Regions from separate parts of the Streptomyces sp. NPDC001415 genome, predicted to be linked through region 1. Evidence: riboswitches for the same ligand, from Rfam matches in the RefSeq annotation. Region 1 holds a riboswitch; each other region holds the start of a gene.
What was found. Region 1 has a riboswitch for cyclic di-AMP ahead of ACWC2B_RS24450 (M23 family metallopeptidase). Riboswitches for the same ligand answer to the same signal wherever they lie in the genome.
Positions count from the first base shown of each region.

Region 2: it holds a riboswitch for cyclic di-AMP, as region 1 does, so the genes downstream of both, ACWC2B_RS17505 (transglycosylase family protein) here and ACWC2B_RS24450 (M23 family metallopeptidase) in region 1, are expected to answer to the same signal.
Region 3: it holds a riboswitch for cyclic di-AMP, as region 1 does, so the genes downstream of both, ACWC2B_RS09160 (transglycosylase SLT domain-containing protein) here and ACWC2B_RS24450 (M23 family metallopeptidase) in region 1, are expected to answer to the same signal.
Region 4: it holds a riboswitch for cyclic di-AMP, as region 1 does, so the genes downstream of both, ACWC2B_RS25845 (M23 family metallopeptidase) here and ACWC2B_RS24450 (M23 family metallopeptidase) in region 1, are expected to answer to the same signal.

Region 1 is NZ_JBSFIE010000019.1:116,111-118,302, reverse strand. It holds gene ACWC2B_RS24450 (M23 family metallopeptidase) at 1-983, opposite strand, end outside; cyclic di-AMP (ydaO/yuaA leader) riboswitch at 995-1,134, opposite strand; gene ACWC2B_RS24445 (PP2C family protein-serine/threonine phosphatase) at 1,396-2,192, opposite strand, start outside.
Region 2 is NZ_JBSFIE010000011.1:115,066-117,257, forward strand. It holds gene eno (phosphopyruvate hydratase) at 1-414, opposite strand, end outside; gene ACWC2B_RS17505 (transglycosylase family protein) at 675-1,388, opposite strand; cyclic di-AMP (ydaO/yuaA leader) riboswitch at 1,392-1,560, opposite strand; gene ACWC2B_RS17510 (transglycosylase family protein) at 1,818-2,192, opposite strand, start outside.
Region 3 is NZ_JBSFIE010000005.1:284,676-286,867, reverse strand. It holds gene ACWC2B_RS09165 (carbohydrate kinase family protein) at 1-243, opposite strand, end outside; cyclic di-AMP (ydaO/yuaA leader) riboswitch at 695-878, shown strand; gene ACWC2B_RS09160 (transglycosylase SLT domain-containing protein) at 881-1,624, shown strand; gene ACWC2B_RS09155 (STAS domain-containing protein) at 1,941-2,192, shown strand, end outside.
Region 4 is NZ_JBSFIE010000022.1:35,102-37,293, reverse strand. It holds gene ACWC2B_RS25845 (M23 family metallopeptidase) at 100-867, opposite strand; cyclic di-AMP (ydaO/yuaA leader) riboswitch at 881-1,040, opposite strand; gene ACWC2B_RS25840 (M16 family metallopeptidase) at 1,277-2,192, opposite strand, start outside.

The DNA of each region.
Region 1 (2,192 bases):
CCCGTGACGTTCCCGGTCGCCCCGACCCGCCCGATGACATCCCCCGTCGACACCTTCTGCCCCTCACTCACCGCCAGCGACGACTGGTGGCAGTACCAGAGCTCGCTGCCGTCATCCAGCGTGATCACCGTGCGGTAGCCGTACGCCCCGGCCCAGCCAGCCGACTTCACCGTCCCGGAGTGGATCGCCTTGAGCGGCGTGCCCGTCGGGGCCGCGAAGTCGAGGCCGGTGTGGTGGCCGGAGGACCACATCGAGCCGGCCTCGCCGAACGTGGAAGTGATCGTGTACGAGCCGACCGGCAGGGAGTAGCTCGCGGCCAGCTTGGCCAGCCGCTCCTCCTCCGCCTTCTTGGCCGCGGCCTCCTCGGCCGCCTTCTTCTCGGCGGCGGCCTTGGCCGCGGCCGCGTCCTGCTTGGCCTTGGCCTCGGCGGCGGCCTTTTCCGCAGCGGCCTTCTGCGCGGCCGCCTTCGCCTCGGCGACCGCACCGGCCTTCTGCTGCTCGGCCTGCTGGAGGATGCGGGCGCGCAGCGCCTCACCGGCGTCGGTGGCGCCCTGCTCGGCCTCGCTGGTGGACAGCCCCGTCATGGTCAGCGGCGAGCCGGCGATCTTCTGATCGGCCCTGGCGGCGGCGGTCTTCGGGGTGTCCGGGCTGTCGTGCGAGACGAGCTCGCCGACGCCGGGCAGCGACCCGAGGTCCGGCAGGCTGCTGGATATGGAGTCGGGCAGCGATATGGAGACCGGCGGCTTGGTCTGCGCGGTGGCCATGCCGCCCGCGCCGACCGCGGCGATGACGCCGACGCCCAGAACCGTGGAGCTGCGGGCGAGCCCGCCGCGCTGCTTGGCCACCCGGTGCCGGCCGCGTACCGGGCGTACCGACTCCTCGGTCGGGTCCCACTCCTCCCAGGTCTCGGTCTCGCCGGGTGCGTCCCCGTACAGGGAAACCGGAGGGAGGGGGGTGTCGAGGGCAGGCTCGTTGGACGCCACGAGGGCGCGCTCCTTTCCTTCCTTCTCGCCTACCGGGTTAGCTGACGGGTTCGGAGCAGGAAGGTCTCCTACGAACGCCCATGACGGGCGCCCGATTCACCCCAAGTTGGTGGTTCCCCGGTTCCCTCGCGGGATTCGGCGCATGCGCACGGTGCCGCCTTGGCGGCGGCTGGGACGACCGCGCTGCGTTATCGAACGTTAATAGACGCCGGGGGTGGATTCCAAGCCGTTCCCACTGATCGTTAACGGCCCTGGCCAGGACTTAGTACCCCATAGGCGGTCCAATTCGGGCGAGTTGACAACCTCTCAGGGTCGCCCCCGTCACACCCCCATTCTGACGGTGTGTCAATTGTTATGCGCAGTGGCATCCTTCGGGCACACACCGTGACGCCCTCATGTCACGGCGACCGTGCTACTTCACGATCCTCACCGTGCGCCGCCGCTCCGGCTGCCCCTCGGCCGGGCGGGCCACCGCGAGCAGCGCCATGTCGTCGCTCGCGCCGCCGCCCGTGTAGCGGCGTACGTCGTCGACGAGCGCGTCCAGGACCTCCTCCGGGCCGGGAAAGATCGCGCCGCGCAGCCGGGCGCCGGGATCGTAGAAGACACCCCTGTCGTCCCGCGCCTCGGACAGGCCGTCGGTGTAGAGCAGCAGCGTCGACCCGGCGGGGAAGGGCCGCACGTCCGCCCGGTCCGGCCACACCCCGAGGTCGGCCATGCCGAGCGGCAGCGCGGGCTCGGCCGGGACGAGCACGTCGAGCGAGCCGTCCTCGTGCAGCATGAAGGGCTCGGGATGCCCCCGGTTCACCAGGCGTACGGTGCCGTCGCCGCGCGGGATCTCGGCGAGCAGCGCGGTGGTGAACCCCTCGACCGCGTCCAGCCGGTCGCGCCGGGTGCCCTCGCGGGCCAGCGCCCGCTCCAGGCGCTGGGCGACCGCCTCCAGGGATGACTCCTGCTCGGCGGCCTCCCGGAACGCGCCGATCACCACGGCGACGGCCTCCACCGCTTGGAGCCCCTTGCCGCGTACGTCGCCGACGACGAGCCGGACCCCGTACGGGGTGTCCTGCACGGCGAACAGGTCCCCGCCGATGAAGGCGTCCGCCTGCGCGGCCTCGTACCGCGCGGCGACATGGAGGCCGCCGATGCGGGCCGCGGGCGTGGGCAGCACGGCGCGCTGGGCGGTCTCCGCGATGACGCGCTGGGAGGCGAGCT
Region 2 (2,192 bases), on a different contig from region 1:
ACCGCCCAGGTAGCGGAACAGCGGCAGGTCGCTGGCCTCGGAGGCGGCGTGCGCGACGGCGAGCGAGACGCCGAGGATGGCGTTGGCGCCGAGCGAGCCCTTGTTGTCCGTGGCGTCCAGGTCGAACATGGCCTGGTCGATCAGGCGCTGCTCGGTGGCGTCGTAGCCGACGAGCTCCGGGCCGATCTGCTCGATGACGGCGAGAACGGCCTTCTCGACACCCTTGCCGCCGTAGCGGTTGGGGTCGCCGTCGCGGAGCTCGATGGCCTCGAAGGCACCGGTGGAGGCGCCGGACGGAACTGCAGCACGGCCGGTGCTGCCGTCGTCGAGGCCGACCTCGACCTCGACCGTGGGGTTGCCTCGGGAGTCCAGGATTTCCCGGGCTACGACGACGTCGATGGACGGCACGAGCATCTCCTTCTGGGATGTGACGCTAGATGTGACGCAAGCAGTGCAGGGCCTTGCGGGGTCGCTTCGCCTTGCGACAAGAGCCTAACCGGCTCTGGAGCTCCGGCCAGCCGGGTGCCCGCCTCCTGGGACGAAAAAGGGCCCAAGAACCCTGATTCCCGGGCAAAGGGCCACAACACTACTGCCGGGTAACAGCGAAAACCCCGGCCCGGCGCGTACGGGGGAATGCGCGCCGGGCCGGGGCGACCTGGGGGGGTGGGTCAGCTTCAGCTGAGGTGCAGCTTCTGGCCCGGGAAGATCAGGTTCGCGTCCTTGACGATGTCCTTGTTCAGCTCGAACAGCTTCTGCCAGCCGCCCTTGACGCCGTTGGCGGCGGCGATGTCACCGAGGGTGTCGCCGGACTTGACGGTGTACTCGCCGTTGCCCTGCTTGACCGGCTCGGTGCGCTGCTCGTCGCGGCTGGCCGGCGCGGACTCGGTGCGCTCGGCCTTCTTCGCCTTCGGCTGCGACTTCTGCTGGGGCTGGGCCTGCTGCTTGGGCGCCGCGGGCTTCGAGGCCTTCGGCTTCGAGGACGAGCCGGAGGTGTCGACGTCGGCCTTGCTGCCGCCGGACGTCAGGTTGCCGGCGCCGGCGCAGCCCCAGGCACCCGGGCCCTGCATCGCGAGCAGCTTCTCGGCGGTGGCTATCTGCTGGCCCTTGGTGGCGAGGTCGGCGCGCGCGGCGTACTGGGTGCCGCCGGCGGCGGCCCAGGAGGACTGCGAGAACTGCAGGCCGCCGTAGTAGCCGTTGCCGGTGTTGATGGACCAGTTGCCGCCGGACTCGCACTGGGCGACGGCGTCCCAGGTCTGGACGGAAGCGGCGGAGGCGTTGCCCGCCGCCATCAGCGGGGCGGCCACGGCGACACCGGTGACACCGGCCAGCGTGGCGACACGGACGGCCTTGGACGGGCGACGGTGCTTGCCCTTGCCGGAAAGCAGCATGGAGGTTCTCCTCACCGACGCCTGCGAGGTGAGCTGTCGGGTTCGGGCGTGAGCTGCCCGGCCGAGCGTCGATGCGCCCGTCTTCACCCCAAGCCGTTGCGGCAGTCGTCTGAACTGCCGGGCCCGGCACTTACCTTGGGTCCCCCGCTCCTGCCTACGGCGCATAAGCGTCGACTGTTCCCGTCGGCCGACGGCAGGATTCGGCGTGCTCGGTCGACGGGGCTCGTGGTGACGAGCGAGTCCGACGAAAACACACGCCCCGCCAATGTTCAAAGACGCACATCGGGGAGAAATCCCCCCTACTTGCCGTCACACAAGGGATGTTTCCGCAGGTGAGGGGCGGGGCGGACGGACCGGGCAGACGGGACACGCCAGTTGAGGCGAAGAGACCCATGTCTCACTTGCACAGAACGGACATACGCCAGCGAACTAACCCTGCTTCGGTGCCGACTTCGGGGCCGTCACGACCGCCGCGACACCCTTCAGGTCCAGGCTCTGGCCAGGCAGGATGAGGTTCGGGTCGGTGCCGATCAGCTTCTCGTTGGCGTGGTACAGCGCGGGCCAGCCGCCCTGGATCTTGTTCGCCTCGGCGATGACCGACAGATTGTCGCCGGGACGGACGGTGTAGTCGCCGTTGGCGGCGGGGGTGTTACCGGACTCACGTGAGGCATCGTCACCTCGCGAGGCGTGACGTCCGGAATCGCGACTATCGGTGGAGTTGCCCGAATTGTTCGAACCATTGGAGCCACTGGACCCGCTTGAGCCACTGGACCCATTCGATCCGGCCGGGCCGCTCGGGTCGGT
Region 3 (2,192 bases), on a different contig from region 1:
CAGCAGCTCGCGCACCTGGGAGCCGATCCAGTCGTCGCCGATGCAGTCGATCAGGCCGACCGCCAGGCCGAGGGCTCGCGTCCCGAGGGCCACGTTCGCCCCGGTGTGCCCGGGCCACTCCACGATCGGGCCGACCTGCACCGAGTCGGCGAGCGGGACCGGCAGGGAGTCGACGCGTACGACCGTGTCCACCCCCGTGCCCCCGACCACCAGGACGTCGTACTCCGCGCTCTCTCGGATCACCGTTCCACCTCTCTGTCGCCTGGTCCCACCGTGGAGGGTGGCCTGTGAGCAATGATCTCCGGCAGGGGCGTGAGGGACACGTGTGCTGCCGCAGGTATGTGAGGCATGTGAACCAGGAGAAGTCCCGAGTGTCCTAAATGGAATGTTTTGGGATGCCATCACTCCGCTCGCACTCCCGCATTTATGATGTCCGAATTGGCCGCTATTGAGTGAGGCTCGCCTCTTTTGTGGATGGGCTGCCCGGTTGCTCGACGAGCGAGTGAATTGGGTCACGTGTGGGATGGTGGGCGCTCGGGCTCCTCGGGGTCATTTCGGTTGAACCGAAAGCGAGTTGAGGTCCCGGGCGGGGCGGTCGCGGCGTGTGGATTTAAGTGGATCAATATCCCGGATCGCGCCCATTGAATTCTGGCCTTGTTTCCGGTCGGCCTATTCGTTTACGTTCACCGTCAATCCGGAGGGAACGCCGAATCCTGCCGCCGTCCGGAGCCTCCCACACACGTTTGGCAGGAGCGGGGGAACCAGGTAAGCCGCCGATCCGGATTCCGGAACGGCTGGGGTGAAGTCGCGTGCGCCGCGACCGGACATCTCCCGTCCGAACCCGACAGCTCACCTCGTAGGCGAAGGAGAGGAATTCACCATGCCTGCAAAGGGCAAGCACCGCCGCCCCAAGTCCAGCTCGCTGTCCCGGGGCCTCGCCGCCGCCGGAACGGGCGGCGCCGTACTCGCCATGCCGGTGATCGGTGCGACCACGGCCGCCGCCGCGCCGGCCCACTCCGCCACCGCCGTCAAGGCCGCTCCCACGAGCTACGCCGTCGTCGCCGGGGACTCGCTCGCCAAGATCGCCGACGCCCTCAACGTGAGCGGCGGCTGGAAGCAGCTCTACCAGGACAACAAGAGCGTCATCGGTGGCGACCCGGCTCTGATCCAGCCCGGCCTCAAGCTCACCGTCGGCGGCCCGGCCGCGGCGAGCACCGCCCGGGACGCCTCGGCCGACCGGGCCGACCGCTCCGCCCGCACGACGAGCCTCACCGCCGCGAGCACGGCCGGCGCGCCGACGTACGCCAACAACCTGGACGGCTGGATCAAGCAGTCGATGGCCATCATGGCCCAGCACGGCATCCCCGGCAGCTACAACGGCATCTACCGCAACATCATGCGCGAGTCGTCGGGCAACCCCCTGGCGATCAACAACTGGGACTCCAACGCGGTGGCCGGCACGCCCTCCAAGGGACTCCTCCAGGTCATCCAGCCCACGTTCGCCGCCTTCCACGTGCCGGGTACGTCCATGGACCTCTACGACCCGGTCGCCAACATCACCGCCGCGTGCAACTACGCCGCCAAGACGTACGGCTCGATCGACAACGTCTTCGGGGCGTACTGACGGTCGCCCTCGGGGCCGGGCGCTTTCGGGGGGCGCCCGGCCGACCGTCGGCCCCAACCGGCGGTCCATCGCCCGGGGTTCAGCCCCGGCGGGCCAGAAGACAGGCGCGCCGGGTCGCTTCGCTTCCCGTGTGCGGTGTTCAAACGGGGAGCGGTGCAAATTTCGTTCACTCCCGAGGGTGAACAATTCGAAGGGTGCACGTTTCTGCATGCGGCCCTGTTCCTAGGGTGGTAGTGCGTCACCCCGGACCACGGTGACTGCCCGATTACCGAGTACCTCCGCACCCGCGGAGGCCAGTTCTGGACCGGGAGCTGCCATGGGAACCACCGCTCGGCCATCCGTCTCGGCCCCTGTGCCGCTTCCGCCGGGGCTGCTGCCGGACCGGCTCTCCAATGCCCGCACCTATCTGATGCAAGGGTTCACGGTGGTCGAGGTCCACGGCACCGTCGACCTGGCCACCGCGCCCGGAGTCCAGCTGCATCTCGACGCCGCCACGCAGCCGGCCCGGGCGCGCGTGATCGTGGACTTGCGGCCCGTGGACTTCTTCGACTGCGCCGTCCTCACTCTG
Region 4 (2,192 bases), on a different contig from region 1:
GATGTGCCGGGGGCCTTCGGTGTGCGCGGGGCCCCGAGTGCGGGTGCGCTTCAGATGTCTGGGGCGGTCTTCAGGCGCCTCGGACCGTCTTCGGACGTCTCAGACGGTGACGCCGTGCGAGCGCAGGTAGGCGACGGGGTCGATGTCCGAGCCGTAGTCCGGGCCGGTGCGGGCCTCGAAGTGGAGGTGCGGGCCCGTGGTGTTGCCGGTGTTGCCCGACAGCGCGATCTGCTGGCCCGGCTCGACGCTCTGGCCGACGGAGACCTGGATGACCGAGAGGTGGCCGTACTGGGTGTACGTGCCGTCGTTCATCCTGATCACGACGTTGTTGCCGTAGGCGCCGCCGTTGCCGGCCTCGACGACGGTGCCGAGACCCACGGCGTGCACCGGAGTGCCGATCCCGGCGTGGAAGTCGATGCCGGTGTGGCTGCCGGAGGACCACAGCGATCCGCCGGTCTTGTAGCCGGTGGACACATAGCTGTCGGATATGGGAGCCACGAAGGTGTTGAGGCGCTTGCGCTCGGCCTCGCGCGCGGCGCGCTCCTTGGCCTCGCGTGCCTCCTTGGCCCGCTGCTCGGCCTTCGCCTTGGCGGCGGCCTCGGCCTCGGCCATCGCCTTGGCCTTCGCGGCGGCCTGCTTCTGCGCGTCGGCCTGGGCGCCCACCTGGTCGGCGATGCTGTCGCCGATGACGATGGCCTGGGTGAGGCCGGTGTCGACCGTGGTGGTGCTGGGGGCCGCCATGGCCGGGGAGGCGAGGGTGCCTACGACTCCGGCGGTGGCGAGGGTGGCGATGCCCGCGATGTTCGCGCTGCGGCGCGTCATACGGCTGGGCGCGCGATGCTTCCCGGTGGCACGGGTGAACGCCATGAAGTGGCGGTGTCCTTTCCTTCCATCTCGCCTACCGGGTTAGCTGACGGGTTCGGAGCAGGAAGGTCTCCTACGGGCTCCTCCGCGGGCGGAGGCGTCCGATTCACCCCAGGGACTGAGTGGGTCCCCGGCTCCCCAGGCTCGCGCCTTCGGGGACTCGGCGATCACTGTCCGGTGCCGCGGCTGCGACGGGTGGTGACGGACAGCGGGACCGACGCTAGACGGCTGATCTTTCAATCACCAAACAGACACCGGTTTTTGTAGCGCACGCCACATGACAGACAGGCAACCTCCCCAACAAACCGGACATTGAGCCGGACATCAGGAGGACCCCGGCAGCGCATCCGCCGCCGGGGTCCCGTGTCCCTCGACCGTCCGGGCGCCTCGATCGGCCCGGACGGTGCGTCAATCAGCCTGCCACGACGGTCACTTCACCGATTCCGAGCGCCCTGACGGGCTCCTCGATCTGTGCCGCGTCGCCCACCAGGACCGTGACGAGCCGGTCGGCCGGGAAGGCGTTGACGACGGCCGCCGTCGCCTCCACGGTGCCGGTCCCGGCGAGCAGCGCGTACAGCTGCGCCTGGTAGTCGTCGGGCAGGAACTGCTCGACCTGGTCGGCCAGCGTCCCCGCGACGGCCGCCGCGGTCTCGTACTTGAGCGGCGCGACGCCCACCAGGTTCTGCACGGCCGTCTCGCGCTCGGCATCCGTCAGACCCTCGGCCGCCAGCGTGCGCAGCACCTTCCACAGGTCGTCGAGGGCCGGGCCAGTGTTCGGGGTGTCGACCGAGCCGCTGATGGCGAGCATGGCCGCGCCGCCGTCGGGGCCCGAGCGCAGCACCTGGCCGAACGCGCGCACCCCGTAGGTGTAGCCCTTCTCCTCGCGCAGCACGCGGTCGAGGCGCGAGGTGAGCGTGCCGCCCAGGCAGTACGTACCGAGCACCTGGGCCGCCCAGACCCGGTCGTGCCGGTCCGGGCCGATGCGGCCGATGAGCAGCTGGGTCTGGACCGCGCCCGGGCGGTCCACGATGACGACCCGGCCCCTGTCGTCGGCGGTGATCGGCGGGACGGGGCGCGGCTCGGCGCGGTCGCCGGTCCAGTCGCCCAGGGTGTCCGTGAGGATCGCGTCGAGGTCGGTGCCCGACAGGTCGCCGACGACGACGGCGACGGTCGTCGCGGGGCGCACATGCTCCTCGTAGAAGGCGCGCACCGCGGCCGCGTCGATCGCGGCGACCGTCTCCTCGGTGCCCTGGCGGGGCCGGGACATGCGCGCGGAGGCCGGGAACAGCTCCTTGGAGAGCTCCTTGGCGGCCCGCCGGGAGGGGTTG